DNA from 2 places in the Clostridium isatidis genome. Region 2 is predicted to be linked to the other one. Evidence: predicted binding sites of a transcription regulator. Region 2 holds the regulator's gene; the other holds the start of a gene.
What was found. Region 2 encodes HrcA, which represses chaperone genes, less so after heat shock. Its sites were predicted from a motif close to TGTTAGCACTCNNNNNNNNNGAGTGCTAACA; they were not measured.
Positions count from the first base shown of each region.

Region 1: a site for HrcA is predicted at 1,607-1,637, ahead of groES (co-chaperone GroES). Genes of this name have one in related genera too.

Region 1 is NZ_CP016786.1:381,420-391,018, forward strand. It holds gene BEN51_RS01915 (O-antigen ligase family protein) at 153-1,448, shown strand; gene groES (co-chaperone GroES) at 1,676-1,960, shown strand; gene groL (chaperonin GroEL) at 1,974-3,593, shown strand; gene BEN51_RS01930 (prepilin peptidase) at 3,993-4,748, shown strand; gene BEN51_RS01935 (GspE/PulE family protein) at 4,861-6,552, shown strand; gene BEN51_RS01940 (type II secretion system F family protein) at 6,569-7,771, shown strand; gene BEN51_RS14115 (prepilin-type N-terminal cleavage/methylation domain-containing protein) at 7,859-8,263, shown strand; gene pilM (type IV pilus assembly protein PilM) at 8,384-9,599, shown strand, end outside.
Region 2 is NZ_CP016786.1:1,968,120-1,977,718, forward strand. It holds gene prmA (50S ribosomal protein L11 methyltransferase) at 1-539, opposite strand, end outside; gene tpx (thiol peroxidase) at 672-1,169, opposite strand; gene dnaJ (molecular chaperone DnaJ) at 1,376-2,503, opposite strand; gene dnaK (molecular chaperone DnaK) at 2,679-4,520, opposite strand; gene grpE (nucleotide exchange factor GrpE) at 4,570-5,193, opposite strand; gene hrcA (heat-inducible transcriptional repressor HrcA) at 5,212-6,246, opposite strand; gene hemW (radical SAM family heme chaperone HemW) at 6,427-7,554, opposite strand; gene BEN51_RS09405 (hypothetical protein) at 7,805-8,074, opposite strand; gene BEN51_RS09410 (patatin-like phospholipase family protein) at 8,231-9,142, shown strand; gene lepA (translation elongation factor 4) at 9,252-9,599, opposite strand, start outside.

The DNA.
Region 1 (9,599 bases), 1.3 Mb from region 2:
TTAAGAATGTAATAGTCCCCTCTTGTATTAAAGTTTTAATTCTATTTTCTTTGAATGGAAAATTAATATATAATGTTAATATGAGCGTGTAATTACTTATAATTCTTATTAAGTAAAAAAAAGTAAATTAATAAATTATTACGGGGGATTTTATGAAAAATTTAAGTGGAAATTTAAAAGCTTTATTCAGAAAAGAAATAGAAACTGAAACTTTAGTAAATATAATTTTATATTCTGTAATTTTAATAATGCCTTTTATAGTTGTAAATGTATCCTCACCGAGATATGTTATGGGAAAGTTAATGTTTCTTTATATAATAGGAATTTTTTCTTTATATTCATTAATTAAATTAAAATTCACAAAATTTAATTTATATCATAAGCTAGCATTAGTCTTTCTTCTGACTATTTTTATTCCAAGCATATTATCACCATACAAATACGTTGCTTTTATGGGAAATCATGAAAGGGGAGAAGGCTTTTTTATTTATTGTATTTATATATTACTTTTTTTATTATCATCTAAATATTTAATAATAAATAAAGCTTTAATAAATATAGTTTTAACTTTTTCATGCATTATGGGATTGTATGGAGTAATTCAGTTTTACGGTTTTGATCCAGTGCAATATTGGATGTTTGGAAAAATAATTGGTAATGAGAGTATTGGCTTTATAGGGCATAGAAATTTTTTCTCTAGTTATTTATGTATTTTTTTATTTTTATCAGTTTCAATATATATTTTTAAAGGTATAAGTAAGTATCTTATTTATTCTTCAATATTATTTGCAGCTTTATTGTGTACTTTAACAAGGGGAGGATGGCTTGCTTTTCTGATTTATTCATTTATAGGATTATTATTTATATTAAAAGAGAAGTATTTGCTTAAGAGAGCATTATTAGTATTTATTTCTTTTACAGTAATTTTTGGCGTTTTGAATTTAACTACAGATAATAAAGTTCTAAAAAGGGCAGATAGGGAAATAGTGTTTTCTGAAGATGGCGAGTTGATAAATTCAGCAGGGGCTAGAGCTAATATTTTAAAGATATCCTTTAGAGCATTTATTGATAAGCCGTTATTAGGATATGGACCAGATACGTTGAAAAATAGATTAACTGATGATTATCCAGAAGAAATGATGGAACATATATTAAAATTTAATGAAGTGGTTGATAAATCTCATAATGAGTATCTTGAGTATGCTGTTAGTAATGGAATATTCAGTTTGTTGCTGTATTCAATATTCTTAGGTGCAATTCTTATAATGCTTTTTAAGAATAGAAGAAATTATATTAGTAAAATACTTTTTTTAACAATATTAGGTTATATGTTTCAGGGATTTTTCAATATAAGTGTAATTATGGTAGCTCCAATATTTTGGATCCTTTTAGGGGCTAGCATAAAATTGCTGGAAGATACGAATAAAAAGATACTAGAAGTAATATAATAATACAATGAGTTCCCGTATATAAAAAATAAAGCAAAATATAAAAAGAGTGAGAAAAATAAAGATATTTACTGAAAATATTCAATATTTAGAATATATAGCTAGATAGTATAATTTTAACAATTTGATTTTAAAAAAATAAAAGATTATTATAACATTGTTAGCACTTGAATGTAATGAGTGCTAACAACCATAAAATGATTAACAGAATTATAGGAGGGATTTTTATGAATATCAAACCATTAGCAGATAGAGTAGTTATTAAAAAGTTAGAAGCAGAAGAAACTACAAAAAGTGGAATAGTTCTAACTGGATCTGCAAAGGAAAGACCTCAAGAAGCCGAGGTTGTGGCTGTAGGACCTGGAGCAATAATTGATGGAAAAAGATGTGATATGGAAGTAAAAGTTGGAGATAAAGTACTTTATTCAAAATATGCAGGAACAGATGTAAAGGTAAACGGAGAAGAATATACAATTTTAAAACAAGAAGATATATTAGCTATAGTAGAATAAGGAGGTTCAGATTATGGCAAAGTTGATTAAATTCGGTGAAGACGCAAGAAGAAAGATGCAAGAAGGGGTTGATGCTTTAGCTGATACAGTTAAAGTAACATTAGGCCCAAAGGGAAGAAACGTTGTTTTAAGTAAAAAGTTTGGTGCACCACTTATCACTAATGACGGTGTTTCAATTGCTAGAGAAATAGAATTAGAAGATCCATATGAAAATATGGGAGCTCAGCTTGTTAAAGAAGTTGCAACAAAAACAAATGACGTTGCAGGGGACGGTACTACAACAGCAACTCTTTTAGCTCAATCAATTATAAGAGAAGGTTTAAAAAATGTAACTGCTGGAGCTAACCCAATTTTAATCAGAAATGGTATTAAAATGGCTGTAGATAAGGCTGTTGAAGAAATAAAGAAAGCTTCAAAGCCTGTTAATGGAAAAGAAGATATAGCAAGAGTTGCAGCAATTTCTGCAGCAGATGAGGAAATTGGTAAATTAATATCTGATGCAATGGAAAAGGTAGGTAACGAAGGTGTTATTACTGTTGAAGAATCAAAATCAATGGGAACAGAACTAGACGTTGTTGAAGGTATGCAATTTGATAGAGGATATGTATCAGCTTACATGGTAACAGATACAGAAAAAATGGAAGCTGTACTAGATAATCCATATATATTAATAGTAGATAAAAAGATATCTAACATACAAGAACTTCTTCCAATATTAGAACAAATAGTTCAATCAGGTAAGAAATTATTAATAATAGCTGAAGATGTTGAAGGCGATGCAATGACTACATTAGTAGTTAATAAGTTAAGAGGAACTTTCACTTGTGTTGCAGTTAAAGCGCCAGGCTTTGGAGATAGAAGAAAAGAAATGCTTCAAGATATTGCTATATTAACAGGTGGTAAGGTAATTTCAGATGAATTAGGAATAGAATTAAAAGATGTTACTTTAGATATGCTTGGACAATCTGAAAGCGTAAAAGTAACTAAAGAAACTACTACTATAGTAAATGGTAGAGGTTCAAGCGAAGATATTAAAGAAAGAGTTGCTCAAATAAGAGCTCAAATAGAAGAAACAACGTCAGAATTTGATAAGGAAAAATTAACTGAAAGATTAGCTAAATTAGCTGGTGGAGTTGCTGTAATTAAGGTTGGTGCAGCTACAGAAACAGAATTAAAAGAAAAGAAATTAAGAATAGAAGATGCTTTAGCAGCTACAAAAGCAGCTGTTGAAGAAGGTATTGTAGCAGGTGGTGGAGCTGCTTATGTTAATGTAATTAACGAAGTAGCTAAGGTAACTTCTGATGTACAAGATACTCAAATAGGTATAAACATTATAGTAAGAGCATTAGAAGAACCAATGAGACAAATTGCAACTAATGCAGGTCTTGAAGGTTCAGTAATAATAGAAAAGGTTAGAAATTCAGAAGCAGGAATTGGATACGATGCTTTAAGAGGAGAATATGTTGATATGATTAAGGCTGGTATAGTTGACCCAACTAAGGTTACAAGATCAGCACTACAAAATGCGGCTTCAGTTGCAGCAACATTCTTAACTACAGAAGCAGCAGTAGTTGATGCTCCAGAAAAAGAAAATCCAATGCCAGCTGGTGCAGGAATGGAAGGAATGTACTAATCAAAAAAAAACTTAAATAAAAGGAATATGATGCTGATTTATATAAGAAGTATCATATTCCTTTTTTTTATATTTTGAATATTAAACTATTAAAATTTAATCTTTCACAAATAATTTATTTAAAAATTTATAATAAAAAAACAGTATGAAAAATAAATATAGTAAAAATTTTAATATTTTTTAGAAAAATTTATCCTTATATTGCCAAACAAAAAATAAAATGGTAATATAATATTTGTTCGGAAATTGTTTGTTAAAATAAAAAATAGTTAGTATACCTTAAATAAACAGTATTTATTTTTTATTAGTGTTATAATTAATGGAACAAAAACATAATAATAATTAATTAAAATCTATAAATAACAGCAATGACCGAGAATAGCAAGGCAGGTGAACTAATTGTATTTAATTATATTTATTTTAGGAATTACTATTGGAAGCTTCCTAAATGTATGTATTTATAGAATACCTAGAGAAGAATCAATAGCTTTTCCATCTTCTCATTGTACAAACTGTGGATATAATTTAAAAGCTTACGATTTAATTCCCATATTTAGTTATATATTTTTAAGGGGCAGATGTCGAAAGTGTAATGAAAAAATATCTATAATATATCCCTTAATTGAACTATTAAATGGAATTATATATGTTGTAATATTTTATTTTTATGGAATTAGTATAAGTACAATTTTTCTTTCAATTTTTTCTTCCTTATTAATAGTTATTTCTGCTATAGATTTTAAAACTATGGAAGTGTATACATCAACTATAGTTTTTGGCTTAATTTTGGCAATAATTTATATAACTCTTGGAGCCTATTTTAATGAGATAAATTATAAAGATAAGCTATTAGGATGTATAGTAGGATTTTTAATTATCTTTCTAATAGTAAAAATAACAAGGGGAATGGGTGAAGGAGATTATGAAATTGCAGCCTTATGTGGCTTGTTTTTGGGATTAAGGTTAATATTAGTAGCTTTATTTTTAGGAATAGTAATAGCAGGAATAGCAGCAAGTATTATTTTAATATTAAAAGTTAAAGGCAGAAAATCTGAAATAGCTTTTGGACCTTATATAGCTCTGGGAACATTTATATCAATGATTTTAGGCGACAGTATTTTACAATTTTATCTAGGTTTTTTTGTTAAATTTTAAAGGTAATTAAATAAAATATTACCATTGAAACTTAATATTATATAAATTAATATTAAGTTAATCAAGTTATAAATGTTCTAAACATAAGAATATTCGGATAGGAGGGGAGTTTATGGCTTTAGTGCAAAAGAAAAGGCTTGGAGATATTCTGTTAATGGCGGAAAAAATAACTCCTTCTCAACTTCAAAGTGCATTAAAAACTCAAAAGATTTTAGGTAAAAAATTGGGAGAAGTTTTAATTGAAAGCGGAATTGTATCAGAAGAAGACATAATTGATGCTATTGAAGCTCAGACGGGGATAAAAAAGATAGATTTAAACAATATTAACTTTGATAAAAAAGCAATTAAAATTGTACCTCAAAATCTTTGTAATAAATATAATTTAATTGCATTTGGATTTGAAGAAGATAAAGTATTGGTTGCAATGTCGGATCCATTAAATATATTTGCAATTGATGATATTTCTATATCTACAGGTTTGGCTGTAAAAACTTTTATTGCGCCTAAAAAAGATATAGACAAGTTTGTAAAAATAAATTATAGCAGTGAAGGTGTTAACAAGGCTGCAGAAGAATTATCAAAAGAAACCTTAGAAGCAAAAACTATATCAGTAGATGTAGAAGAGGTTGATGATGTAAAGAATGCGCCAGTAGTTAAAATGATAGAGTATTTATTTAAGAACTCAATTGAAATGAGAGCATCTGATATTCATATAGAACCTTTTGAGAAGGAAATTAGAATAAGATATAGAATTGATGGAGAACTTACAACTATAAATACCTTAGGAATTGAGAGTTTAGCTCCATTAATAACAAGAATAAAAATACTAGCGAATTTAAATATTGCAGAAAAAAGAATACCACAGGATGGAAGAATAATAACTAAAATAGGAAATACTGATGTTGATCTTAGAGTTTCAATTCTTCCAACAGTAAATGGTGAAAAGGTAGTTATAAGAATTTTAAATAGAGATAACTATAAGGTTGGAAAAGAGTATCTTGGATTGACTAAGGAAAATCTAAAAAAGTTAAATAATATAATTTCAAATCCCCATGGAATAGTATTGGTTACTGGTCCAACGGGAAGTGGTAAATCAACAACTTTATATACTGTGTTAAGTGAACTTAATTCTAGTAATGTAAATATAATTACTGTAGAGGATCCGGTTGAATATACCCTTGATGGAATTAATCAAGTTAACGTTAATACAAAAGCTGGATTAACCTTTGCAAGCGGCTTGAGAAGTATTTTAAGACAAGACCCAGATATAATCATGATTGGGGAAATTAGAGATGAAGAAACTGCTCAAATTGCTATAAAAGCAGCTATAACAGGTCACTTGGTTTTAAGTACTCTACATACTAACGATGCACCATCTTCAATAACTAGATTAGTTGATATGGGAGTTGAGCCCTATTTGGTTGCCAGCTCAGTTGTAGGAGTAATAGCTCAAAGATTAGTTAGAAAAATATGCCAATATTGCAAAGAGGAATATGAAGCCTCAGAATATGAAAGAAAAACTCTTACTGGAAGTTCTAATGGAACATTAAAACTCTATAAGGGAAAAGGCTGTGGCCATTGTAATGGTACAGGATATATTGGAAGAATTGGTGTTTACGAGATAATGGAAGTAACGAGAGAACATAGAGATATTATAAATAAAACAAGGGATTCTGATATTTTAAAAGATATATCAATAAAGCATGGAATGACAACCCTTGAAGATGAGTGTAAAAAACTAGTTTTAAATGGAACAACAACCATGCAGGAACTTGCAACTATAACATTGTTAGGGGATATATAAGGGGTGATAAGAAGTTATGAAAGTTTATAAATATAGAGCCATGAAGGAAGATGGAACTAAAATAGAAGGTAAATTTGAAGCAAGTTCCAGGGATGATGTAATAAATATGATAACTTCAAGTGGTTATTATCCTTTAATAATAGAAGAAATAGTTGAAAGTAAGCCAATAGAATTAAAAATGTTTGAAAAAGTAACCAAAAAGGATTTAGCGATATTCTGTAGGCAGTTTTATACTATGTTAGATGCAGGTGTATCAATTACAAATAGTATAAATATTTTATCAAAGGAAATACCTAATAAAAAACTAAGGGAAATCTTATCTGAAATTGAGGATGATATTAAAAAAGGTGAACTTTTATCAGAATCAATGGCAAAATATAAAAAATATTTCCCACAATTACTAATAAAAATGGTTGAATCTGGTGAAATCAGTGGAAATATTGATGAAATGATGCTTAGAATGTCAGTACATTTTGAGAAGGAAAATAAAATTAATAATAAGGTTAAGTCAGCCATGACCTATCCTGCTATTCTTAGTATAGTTGCAGTAGGAGCAGTCATGTTTATAATGACCTTTGTAATGCCAACCTTTGTTGAGATGTTTGAAGGACTAGGCTCAGAGCTTCCTCTTATAACAAGATTTATGTTAGGAACAAGCGAATTCTTAAGTAATAACTTAATCATAATATTATTGATAATAGGAATTCTAATAATATTATTTAATGTTTACAAGAGAAGTCCACAGGGGATTCAAACTATAAGTAGTTTAAAGTTAAAACTCCCTATAATAGGGAATTTAAATAAAAAAATAATAGTTTCAAGGTTTACAAGGACCTTATCTACTTTATTAGCAGCAGGTGTTTCTTTAGTGCATGCCCTGCCAACAGTTGCAGGAGTACTAGAAAATAAAGTAGCAGAAGATGCAATTCTAAAAATTAGGGAAAGGGTTGTAAGGGGAGATGGATTAAGCACTCCAATTAGAGAAAATGATATTTTCCCTAAAATGTTGTCTTCAATGATAAGAATTGGAGAAGAATCAGGCTCTTTAGATAGTATTTTAAATAAAACAGCAGATTTTTATGATGATGAAGTTGAACAAGCAATTCAAAGAACGACTTCACTAATAGAGCCTATATTAATAGTTATTATGGGGCTAGTAATTGGAACAATAGTAATTTCAATTATGCTGCCAATGTTTGATATGTATACACAAATGTAATAATTACACATTGTAAATTGTATATTAATAAGTAAAGTTTATATTTAATAATTAATATAAAAATAATAAATAATAAGGAGGCTTTTTATGAAAAACAATTTAAAAAACAAAAAAAAGAAAGGATTTACACTAATTGAACTTATTATAGTTATTGCTATTATAGCTATAATTGCAGTAATAGCTATTCCAAGATTTGGTTCAGCAACACAAAATGCTAGAAGAAATTCTGATATAGCTAATGCTAAAAATATTGCAAATGCAGTAACAATGGCAATAGCTGAAGGAGATATTACTTTACCAGCTGCAGCAGCTTCTCCATTACAGATTACAATTGGTGGTAGCGATGCAAATGCTACAGCAGTTGCAAATTTACTTCAAGGAACACCTACTCCTGAGAGCGTAGATGGTGTTACAGCATTTACTGTTAATGTAACTGATACTGGTGATGTTACTGTATTGGCTGGTACAACAGTTTTATTCCCAGCTCCATAATAATATGTTTGCTTAATATTATTTAAATAAATTAAAAGTAAAATGTAGAAACATTCTACATTTTACTTTTATAAAATTAAATTCTACTATATAGAATTTAATTTTCTTATTAACTATTAAATGATTAAAAAAGATGAACTGTGCACTAAGCACAAAAAGGGTGGTGAAATGATGTCTAATAAGAAATCTAAAATAGATTTTTCAAAATTAAAAGAAATTGGATCTATGGACATAAAGGATATAGGTAAACTATTTAAAAAAGATAAAGCTCAAAATCCTAATTATTTATTAGAAAAAAGTAATAAAGTTGAAAATAGATTTATTTTAAAAGAAAAAGCTAGAACTGTTTTATCAATAGATTTAGGAACTAATATGATAAAGCTTGCTGAAGGTAAATATCAAAAGGACAAGCTAACGATAAATAAACTTCTTCAAATAGTAACTCCGGAAGGAGCTATTGCTGATGGAAAGATAACAAATGAACAATCAATTATAAATACCTTGGAGTTTTTAATAAAGGAAAACAATATAAAGGCTAAAGATATTATTTTTACAACTAATTCTTCTTCAATAATAAATAGAGATATTTTAATACCGATGGTTCAAGAAGAGGAAATGGAAACTGTTATAAGATATGAAATACAACAATATCTACCAATAAATTTAGATGATTATATAATTCAATATATTGTTTTAGATGAAATTGTTGATGATGCAGGAGCAAAGTTAAAGGTTAATGTAACTTCATTTCCAGAAAAAATGGCTGCTTCCTATTATAATATAGTAAATACTTTAGAACTATATCCATATGCTTTAGATGTTACATATAATTCTATAAATAAGTTAGCTAATTATTCACAATATACAACAAATAATGGGAAGATTATGGGAGGTACTGTTGCTTTTGTTGATATGGGAGCTACCTCTATTAATATGGCGATATTTAGAAATGGTAAATTAGATTTTACAAGAATGATAAAGTCTGGTGGGGATAATATTGATTATGCCTTAAGCCAAAGCTTGAATATGTCAATAAAATCAACAGAATCTTTAAAGAAAAAAAATGGTGATTTATTAAATTACGATGAGAAGGATACACTTAATATAACATTAAGAAGCTCTGTTGATGATATACTAGAAGAATTTGAAAGAATAATTCAGTTTTACGGTAACAAATCAAACACTCCTATAGATAAGATCTATATTTATGGAGGGCTTTCTAATTTAAAGAATATAGACTTATATATAGAAAATAGATTTAATATAGCAGTAAATAAAATAAAGGATATTCCAAATGTTGATTTTACTAATAAGGATTATGTAGATGAAAACCTTG
Region 2 (9,599 bases):
ATACTATCTTCTTTTACATACTTTTCAAGAGCTTGCATACACATCTTAGTGGTTTCATGATCACCAGTTCCAAAAGCCATTCCAGGATCTAATTCTATTACTAACTCATCACCTTTAACTTCATAAGTTTCCCAAATTGGCTTTACTACAAGTCTTTCCCCTACTTTCGCTGGCTTATAATATTTCTTCCAGTTATTAGCCCAATCCTCTTCATACATTTTTTCACTTTCTACTTTTCCTAAACCAACATCTATTCCCATAGATTTTAATTCTTCTATTTTTTCTTCAACATAAGATATTACTTCATCAATATTATCTTCTTCAGCAAAATACGCCTTAACTACTGCATGTTCTCCCTTATGTTCTAAAATATTTATATCAGCAAAATCCCAGGTTAACAGTCCCTGTTCTCTTCCTAAAATATCTTGTGGATCCTCAATGGCTACCCCTTTACATTCTAATGAATAAAATATTCCCGAAATAGGTTCTAAAGCCTCACTATTAGTTAACACTCTAACTTCTATCCAAGTTCCTTCCATTAATAAATCAGTCCTTTCAAAGTTTCTTTGACTAATTAATTATTTTACACTTATTTTAACTAAATGACAATTAATAAATGAAAATGAATAATTTATGATAAACTAAAAAATAAAAAAGCGCTAAGCGCTTTTTTATTTGGCTGCTTTTGCAGCTTCTAAAACCTTACCATAACTTGGTTCATTAGTTATTTCTTCTAGATATTCAACAAAAGTTACTTTTCCTTGTGAATCAACAACAAAAGAATTTCTTGCTAATAAACCTAATTCTTTTACATAAGATCCTGTTGCTTCCCCAAAACTTCTATATTTATAATCTGATAAAGTTATTACATTTTTAATTCCCTCATTACCACACCATCTGCTTTGAGCAAATGGTAAATCCATTGAAATTGTATAGCAGGTAACACCATTTAACTTAGCTACCTCTTCATTAAATTTTTTAACTTCCATATTGCAAACTGGGGTATCTAAAGAGGGTACTGTTAAAAAGATTCTTACACCCTTGGTATCACTCAAGGTAAAATCTTTTAATTCATTTGTTGTTACAGTAAAATCACTAAAACTATCTCCAACATTTAAAATTTTACCAACTAAAGTCATTCCTTCTCCATTAAATTTTACATTCGCCATTTTATCTACTCCTTAAATATTAATTTTGTTCTATATTATTATTTCAAATTCTGCCACATATATACCTATCATACTTTTAAATATCTATTATCATTTTTATTTAATCTATAAATCTAATTTATATTACCGATATTTAAAATAAAAAATAACAGTTAAGCAGATTTTTAATTATATAAAAATCTACAAAACTGCTATTAAAACTTATATCATTTAAAGAGATTTTTTAATTTTCTTTTTGAACCAGTTTCTTCTGTAATTTTTTCTCCACAAGCTTCCATAAAGGCTTTCAAAGCTTCTTTTTGTTTTTCAGTTAAATTCTTAGGAATATCTACTATAACTTTAACATATTGATCTCCTCTACCTGAAGAATTTACCCTAGGAACCCCTTTACCTTTTAATCTAAATAAAGTTCCTGATTGAGTTCCAGCCGGAATCTTGTATTTAACATCTCCATCGACTGTTGGTACTGTAACTTCAACTCCTAAAGCTGCTTGCCCCATAGAAATATGGGTATCTATATAAATATCGCTGCCTTTTCTAGTAAACTTCTTAGAAGGAGCAACTTTTATTCTAATATAAAGATCTCCTGCTGGGCCTCCATTTTTACCATGTTCTCCCTGACCTCTAAGAGGCATTACATTCCCTGTATCCACACCAGCTGGTATATTAACAGATATTTTTCTATTTTTTCTTACACTACCTTTACCATGGCATGTAGAACAAGGTGTATCTATAACTTGCCCAGTACCGCCACAATGACTGCAAGTTGAAGTACTTACAAAACTTCCTAAAGGTGTCTGTCTTTGTACTCTTATTTGACCTGTTCCATGACATGTAGGACATGTTTTTGGTGAAGTACCAGCTTTTGCTCCCGATCCATTACAAGCATCGCAAGCTTCACTTCTATTAATTGATATTTCTTTTTCCACCCCAAAAACTGCTTCCTCAAAAGTTAAGTTTAATATATATTCTAAGTCATCACCTCTTTGCGGACCATTTCTTCTTCTGCTAGAAGCTCCTCCCCCAAAGAAGGTATCAAAAATATCTCCAAATCCACCTAAATCACTAAAGTCAAAACCGCCAAAACCACCGGCTCCAAATCCACTTCCATCAAAATCAACTGTTCCAAATTGATCATATCTTGCTTTCTTTTCTGGATCAGAAAGAACTTGATAAGCTTCATTTATTTCTTTAAACTTTGCTTCCGCTTCTTTATCTCCTTGATTTTTATCCGGATGATATTTTATAGCCAACTTTCTAAAGGCCCTTTTTATTTCATCTTCTGAAGCGCCTTTCTCTAAGCCTAATATTTGATAATAGTCCTTGTTTGCCATCTATTTCACCACCATTTATCTTTATTACTTTATTATGTCTCTTGCTGTAACCTAACTTCCTTTTCTGTAGACGGCAGTAACAGCCAACATAACACTAATTTATATTTTACTTAAGAAAAGGGAAGACGACAACTGCCTTCCCTCCTATTATATATACTAGTAAATTAAGTTACAACTATTTATCATCTTTCACTTCAAAGTCTGCATCAACTACATTATCATCAGTTGGTCCTTGTTGATGAGTTCCTGCACCACCCATATTTGGATCAGCACCTTGAGTTCCTGCTTGTTGATATATCTTTGATGATATTGCATAGAATGCTTGATTTAAATCTTCCATAGCTTTCTTAATAGCTTCTATATCTTCGCCATCTTTAACTTTATTTAACTCATCTAATTTACTTTCAATTGTTGCTTTATCTTCTGCTGAAACTTTATCACCAAGTTCATCTAAAGTCTTCTTAGTTTGATAAGCTACTTGATCTGCATTATTCTTAACTTCTATTTTTTCTTGTCTCTTCTTATCTTCTTCTGCAAATTTTTCTGCTTCTTTTACAGCTTTTTCTATTTCTTCTTCACTTAAGTTAGTTGATGCTGTAATTGTGATGTTAGCTTCTTTACCAGTACCCTTATCTAATGCAGAAACTTTTACTATACCATTAGCATCTATATCAAAAGTTACTTCGATTTGTGGAATTCCTCTTGGTGCAGGTGCAATTCCTGATAAAGTAAATCTACCTAAGGTTTTATTATCAGCTGCCATCTTTCTTTCACCTTGTACTACGTGAATTTCAACTGATGTTTGACCATCTGCAGCAGTTGAGAATATTTGACTCTTCTTTGTTGGAATTGTAGTATTTCTTTCTATTAATGGAGTAGCAACACCACCTAAAGTTTCAATTCCAAGTGTTAGCGGAGTAACGTCTAGTAATAATACATCTTTAACTTCTCCTGTTAAAACACCTGCTTGAATAGCAGCACCCATTGCTACGCATTCATCTGGGTTAACTCCCTTAGATGGTTCTTTTCCTGTAAAGTTCTTAACAGCTTCTTGAACTGCTGGAATTCTTGTAGAACCACCAACCAAAATAATCTTATCAATATCTCCAATTGAAAGTCCAGCATCACTTAGAGCTTTCTTCATTGGTTCAATTGATCTTTGAACTAAATCACTAGTAAGTTCATTAAACTTAGATCTAGTTAAATTCATATCTATATGTTTTGGACCAGTTGCATCTGCTGTTATAAATGGTAAGTTAATATTAGTTTGCATTGATGATGATAATTCAATTTTAGCTTTTTCAGCAGCTTCTTTTAATCTTTGAACTGCCATTTTATCATTTCTTAAATCAATTCCATGTTCAGCCTTAAATGTATCAGCAATATAATCCATTATCTTTTGGTCAAAATCATCTCCACCTAGGTGTGTATCTCCATTTGTTGCTAACACTTCAAATACTCCATCACCAAGTTCTAGAATAGATACGTCGAATGTACCACCACCTAAATCATAAACTAAGATTTTTTGGTTAGTATCCATTTTATCTAATCCATAGGCTAAAGATGCCGCTGTTGGCTCATTTATTATTCTTAAAACTTCAAGTCCTGCTATTTTACCAGCGTCTTTTGTTGCTTGTCTTTCTGAATCGTTAAAGTATGCTGGAACAGTAATTACAGCTTGAGTAACTTTTTCTCCTAAATATGCTTCTGCATCAGCTTTGATTTTTTGAAGAATCATTGCAGAAATTTCTTGTGGTGAATATTCTTTTCCATCTATGTTGACTTTATGGTTAGTTCCCATATGTCTCTTAATTGATATTATTGTTCTATCTGGATTAGTAATCGCTTGTCTTTTAGCTACTTGACCTACTAGTCTTTCTCCATTAGCTTGGAAAGATACAACTGATGGAGTTGTTCTAGAACCTTCTGAGTTTGTTATTACAACTGGTTCGCCACCTTCCATAACTGAAACACATGAATTTGTTGTTCCTAAATCTATTCCTATAATTTTTCCCATAATTTTTCCTCCTAAAATTTTAAAGATTTATGTTTTACAATATACTTAACTAATTAGCTACCTTTACAATAGTATATCTAATTATTTTTTCGCCTCTTTTATATCCTTTTTGGAATACTTCAGCAATTTCATTTTCTCCATAGTTTTCATCTTCTATATGCATAACTGCTTGATGAAAATTCGGATCAAACTTTCCACTGGCATCAATTTCCTCCACGCCTAATTTTTCAAAAGCAGTTTTAAATTGCTTTATTGTCATTTCAATTCCTTTTTTAAAGTCATCTAAATTTCCGTCAACAGTCATTGCTCTTTCTAAATTATCTAAAACAGGAACCATTTCTTTTAATACATCACTACATGCATCACTATAGATTCCTTCTTTTTCTTTAGTAGTTCTTCTTCTATAATTATCATATTCCGCTGAAACTCTGAGAAGTCTATCTTTTAATGCTTCCAACTCATTATTCAGTCTTTTGTTTTCATCTTTTAATTTTCTCATAGCTTCTAATTCGCTTTCTTTATCTTCATTATTTTCGTCTAAAGCCTCTTCTGCTTTCTCAGAAGTTTCATTTGTTTCTGTTTCTCCATTAGAATTTACTTCTTTATTATTTACTTCTTCATCTTTTTTAACTTCTTCAACTAAGTCTTCTAATGGCTTATTATTATCTTCCAAAACAACACCTCATCTCTTTTATTCTAATAGTTGATTTTTCAAGCTTTCATTTAGCTCAATCATTACCTTATTCATTATGGCTACGACCCTTGAATAATTTATTCTCTTAGGCCCTATTAATCCTATTGTTCCTATAGGTCTACCATTAAAATAATATTGTGCAGATATAACTGAACAATCTTTTGCTTCTGGAAAATTATTTTCTTCTCCAATTTTAATGGTTATACCATTTGAAGGCTCAATTAAGTCTACTAAATTTTCTTTATCATTTATTAAAGATATTATTTCTTTAGCTTTGTCTATGTTGTTATATTCTGGATAATTAAATATATTTGTTGCTCCTTCTACAAAAATTTCTTCCTTTTCTGATTCTTTTAAAGTTTCATATAAAGCTGGTAGAATTGCATTAAATAATTCATCATATCCAGATAATTCATTTTTAATTTTATTAATTACCTCTAAATTAATTTGTTCAATAGATAAATTTCTTAATCTTACATTTAATACTTCATTGATCATTTGAATAGTTTCTTTTCCTGGCATTTGGCTCAATCTAATAATTTGATTTTTAATAACACCATTATCTGCCACTATTACAGAAACCAAATTATGATTGTCAATTGGAAACAACTGAATTGACTTTATATAACTGCTTTTTACTGATGGAGCCTTAACGACTGTAGTTAAGTTAGTCAACTCTGATAATAAAGAACAAGCTTCTTTTACCACCTTATCAACTTCATGCATTGCAGATTTTAAAATATATTCCTTTATTCTAAGCTCTTCTTCCTTCGTTAAACTTCCAGTACCCATTAATTTATCTACATATAATCTGTATCCTTTATTAGAAGGTATTCTACCTGAAGAAGTATGTGGTTGTTCTAGTAAGCCCATTTCTTCTAAATCAGCCATTTCATTTCTAATTGTAGCAGAACCAACACCCAAATTATATTTTTTAGCTATTGTTCTTGATCCTACTGGCTCTCCAGTAAGTATATAGTCATTAATGATAGCCTGAAGTATTTTTATTTTTCTTTCATCAATAATAGTCATTCTATCACCTCTATCTGTTAGCACTCGTTCCGCCCGAGTGCTAATGACTACAATACAAATATAGTATTTCTTATATATTTTGTCAATTATATTAAGGTTTAGATTTTATATATTTTTCTTAAAAATTTAAAATTATATATATTTATCTCTAAATTGCTACAATTTTCTTATAATATCTTATCAGTTTAAAATAAAATCACTCATTACATAATTAGATAATTCAATTCCCTTTTCTGTAAGCCTTAAATAGCCTCCTTTTATTTCTAACAAATCTTTCTCTATATTTTTTTCAATTATTTTTTTATAAATATCCATAATATTAATATTAAATCTTCTTTTAAATTCTTCCATATTAATACCTTCTATTAATCTTAGTCCCATAAACATAAATTCTTCTATATTATCTTCCTTTGAATTATAATAAATTTCCTCAGTTACAGCTTCTTCAGCATTTACTTTTTCTATATATTTTTTAACATTTTCAATATTTTTTATTCTTTTTCCGTCTATAAAAGAAGCCGAAGAAGATCCCAAGCCAATGTACTCCTTACTTCTCCAATAAACCTTATTATGATAACACTCAAATCCATCCTTAGCATAATTTGATATTTCATATTGTTTATAACCATAAAAATTTAAAATCTCTTTTGTTATTTTATACATGTCTCTTTCCATTTCCTCTGAAGGAAGTATTAATTTATTTTTTTCATAAAGTTTATAAAAAGCTGTTCCCTCTTCAACTATTAAACTATATGCTGATATATGCTCTGGTTCCAAGGAAGCTATTTTCTCTAAGGAATCTTTCCAATCCTCTACAGTTTGAGAAGGTAATCCAAACATAAGATCAACATTTATATTATTAAAACCAACCTTTCTAGCTAATTTAAAATTTTCTTCAAAAACATTAAAAGTATGAATTCTTCCAATATCTTTTAATAACGAATTTTGAACCGCCTGTAATCCCATACTAATTCTATTTATTCCACAATTTTTCATTACAATTAGCTTTTCCTCATCTAAGGTTCCAGGATTAGCTTCCATTGTGAATTCAATATTTTCATCTAAATTAAGTTTATTAATTGTTATTAATAATTTTTCTAGTTGTTTAGAATTTAAATATGAAGGTGTCCCTCCTCCTACAAATATACTTTTTATATTATATGTAATGTTTTTATTTTCAATTTCCTTACATAAAGCATCTACATAATCCTCTTTTAAATAATCTATATTAGCATAAGAAGGGAAATCACAATAAAAACACTTCTGTTTACAAAAAGGAATATGTATATATAATGACATATTTTTCATATTAATATCTCTCTTTCATTATTAATTTATTATTTTTATTTAAAATATTATATCAATTGTTATTTTAAATATAAAGCCACACATATTCAGTTTGGAGTTTAAAGTTTGGAGTTTAAAGTTTGGAGTTTAAAGTTTGAAGTTTAAAGTTTGAAGTTTTATAGATAAATAAGTAACAATTAATAAGTAAATTAATAAAGCTGCTACAAATTTTGCAGCAGCCATTTATACCCAAAATATACACTGAATTGTTTTATAATTCTATAAGGTCTATATTTATAATATTATGAACAAGCAAATCTCTCTGAACTCTATCTATTTTCACATTAATTTTTTCATTTTCAAAATTTATATCAAATTTAGATCCTAATCCATATCTTGAAAGATAGGTTTCTAACTTATGCATTACCATAGATATAGGAATAATATCTCCATCTTTTCTTCTAATAGTTCCAGTAACTTGTCCTAATCTTCTTAAGACTTTTCCCTTTTTTCTTGTGTCTCTAAGTTTAGCTTCTAACATAATACCACCCTTTCAATAATCTTTGTTAGTTTATATATATTTAAGGGGGGTACTTTTAATTACAATTATTTTTTATGTAAATTTAATTTTCTAATTTAACAAGATTATCTTTTAAGAATAAAATAATCATATATTAATAATTATAGAGGAAGTAAATTGAGAAGTTTTAAAATTCTAACCTTTGATGGCGGAGGAATAAGAGGTGCTTTAAGCATTGAGATATTACATAGGATAGTTCTTAAATATCCTGATTTATTAAAAAAAGTAGATTTACTTTCAGGAACTTCCACTGGATCAATAATAGCTTCACTTTTGGCCAAAGGAGTTTCTGTTGATGAAATAAGAAATTTATATAATATTACAACAACAAGGAAAATCTTTTCTAATGCAAAAATTAACTTATTTAAAGCAAAATATAAAAGTATAAATTTAAATAATATATTATCCAATTATTTTGAGAATGATATGAAATTAAAAGATTTAAAACAAAAAATTTTAATTCCTTCTTTTAATATTAATAGCACTGATGATTTTACCTGGGAACCAGTATTTTTCAATAATTTTATTAAAGATGGCACAGAAAATATATCAGTAAAAGATGCTATTTTATCTAGTTCAGCAGCACCTGCTTATTTCCCATCTTACAAGCAATATATCGATGGAGGGGTTGTAGCTAATTCACCTTCAGCTGTTTCCCTGCTATTTGTATATAAAGCTTATAAGAAAGACTATAGTCTTAATAATATTAAAATTTTATCTATAGGTACTGGTAATATTCCAGAAAAAATAAATGGTAAAAATAAAAACTGGGGCCTTTTTCAATGGGCCTTTAATCCCTTTAATAAAATGAAGTCTCCAATTTTATCACTTCTTATGGACGGTATGGAAGATTTAAATAACATGTATTGCAAAGAATTATTGAAATCTAATTATTTTAGAATAAATCCTAAAATACCAAAATTTATTGATTTAGATGAATATAAATATATCCCCTACTTAAAATCTATTGCAAATTCTTATGATTTATCTAAAGCTTATAATTATATAGAAAAAGTTTATCTTAAATAAAAAAAATTTGAACTCTTTTATTGATCCTTTAATATAATATATTATTACCACCTTACTCTTTTTGTATCTAACAAGGGCCAAGATTATTATAATCTTGGCCCTTGTTAGTTTATTTATCTACCTTTAGAATAGACATAAATGCTTCTTGAGGAACTTCAACAGATCCAACCTGTCTCATTCTCTTCTTTCCCTCTTTTTGCTTTTCTAACAGTTTTTTCTTTCTAGTAATATCTCCACCATAACATTTAGCAAGAACGTCTTTTCTCATTGCCTTAATAGTTTCTCTTGCAATTATCTTTGATCCAATAGCTGCTTGGACTGGTACTTCAAATAATTGACGTGGAATTATTTCTTTTAATTTTTCTGCAATTGCTCTACCTTTTGCATAAGCCTTTTCCTTTGGAACAATCATAGATAAAGCATCTACTATATCTCCATTTAAAAGTATATCTAGTTT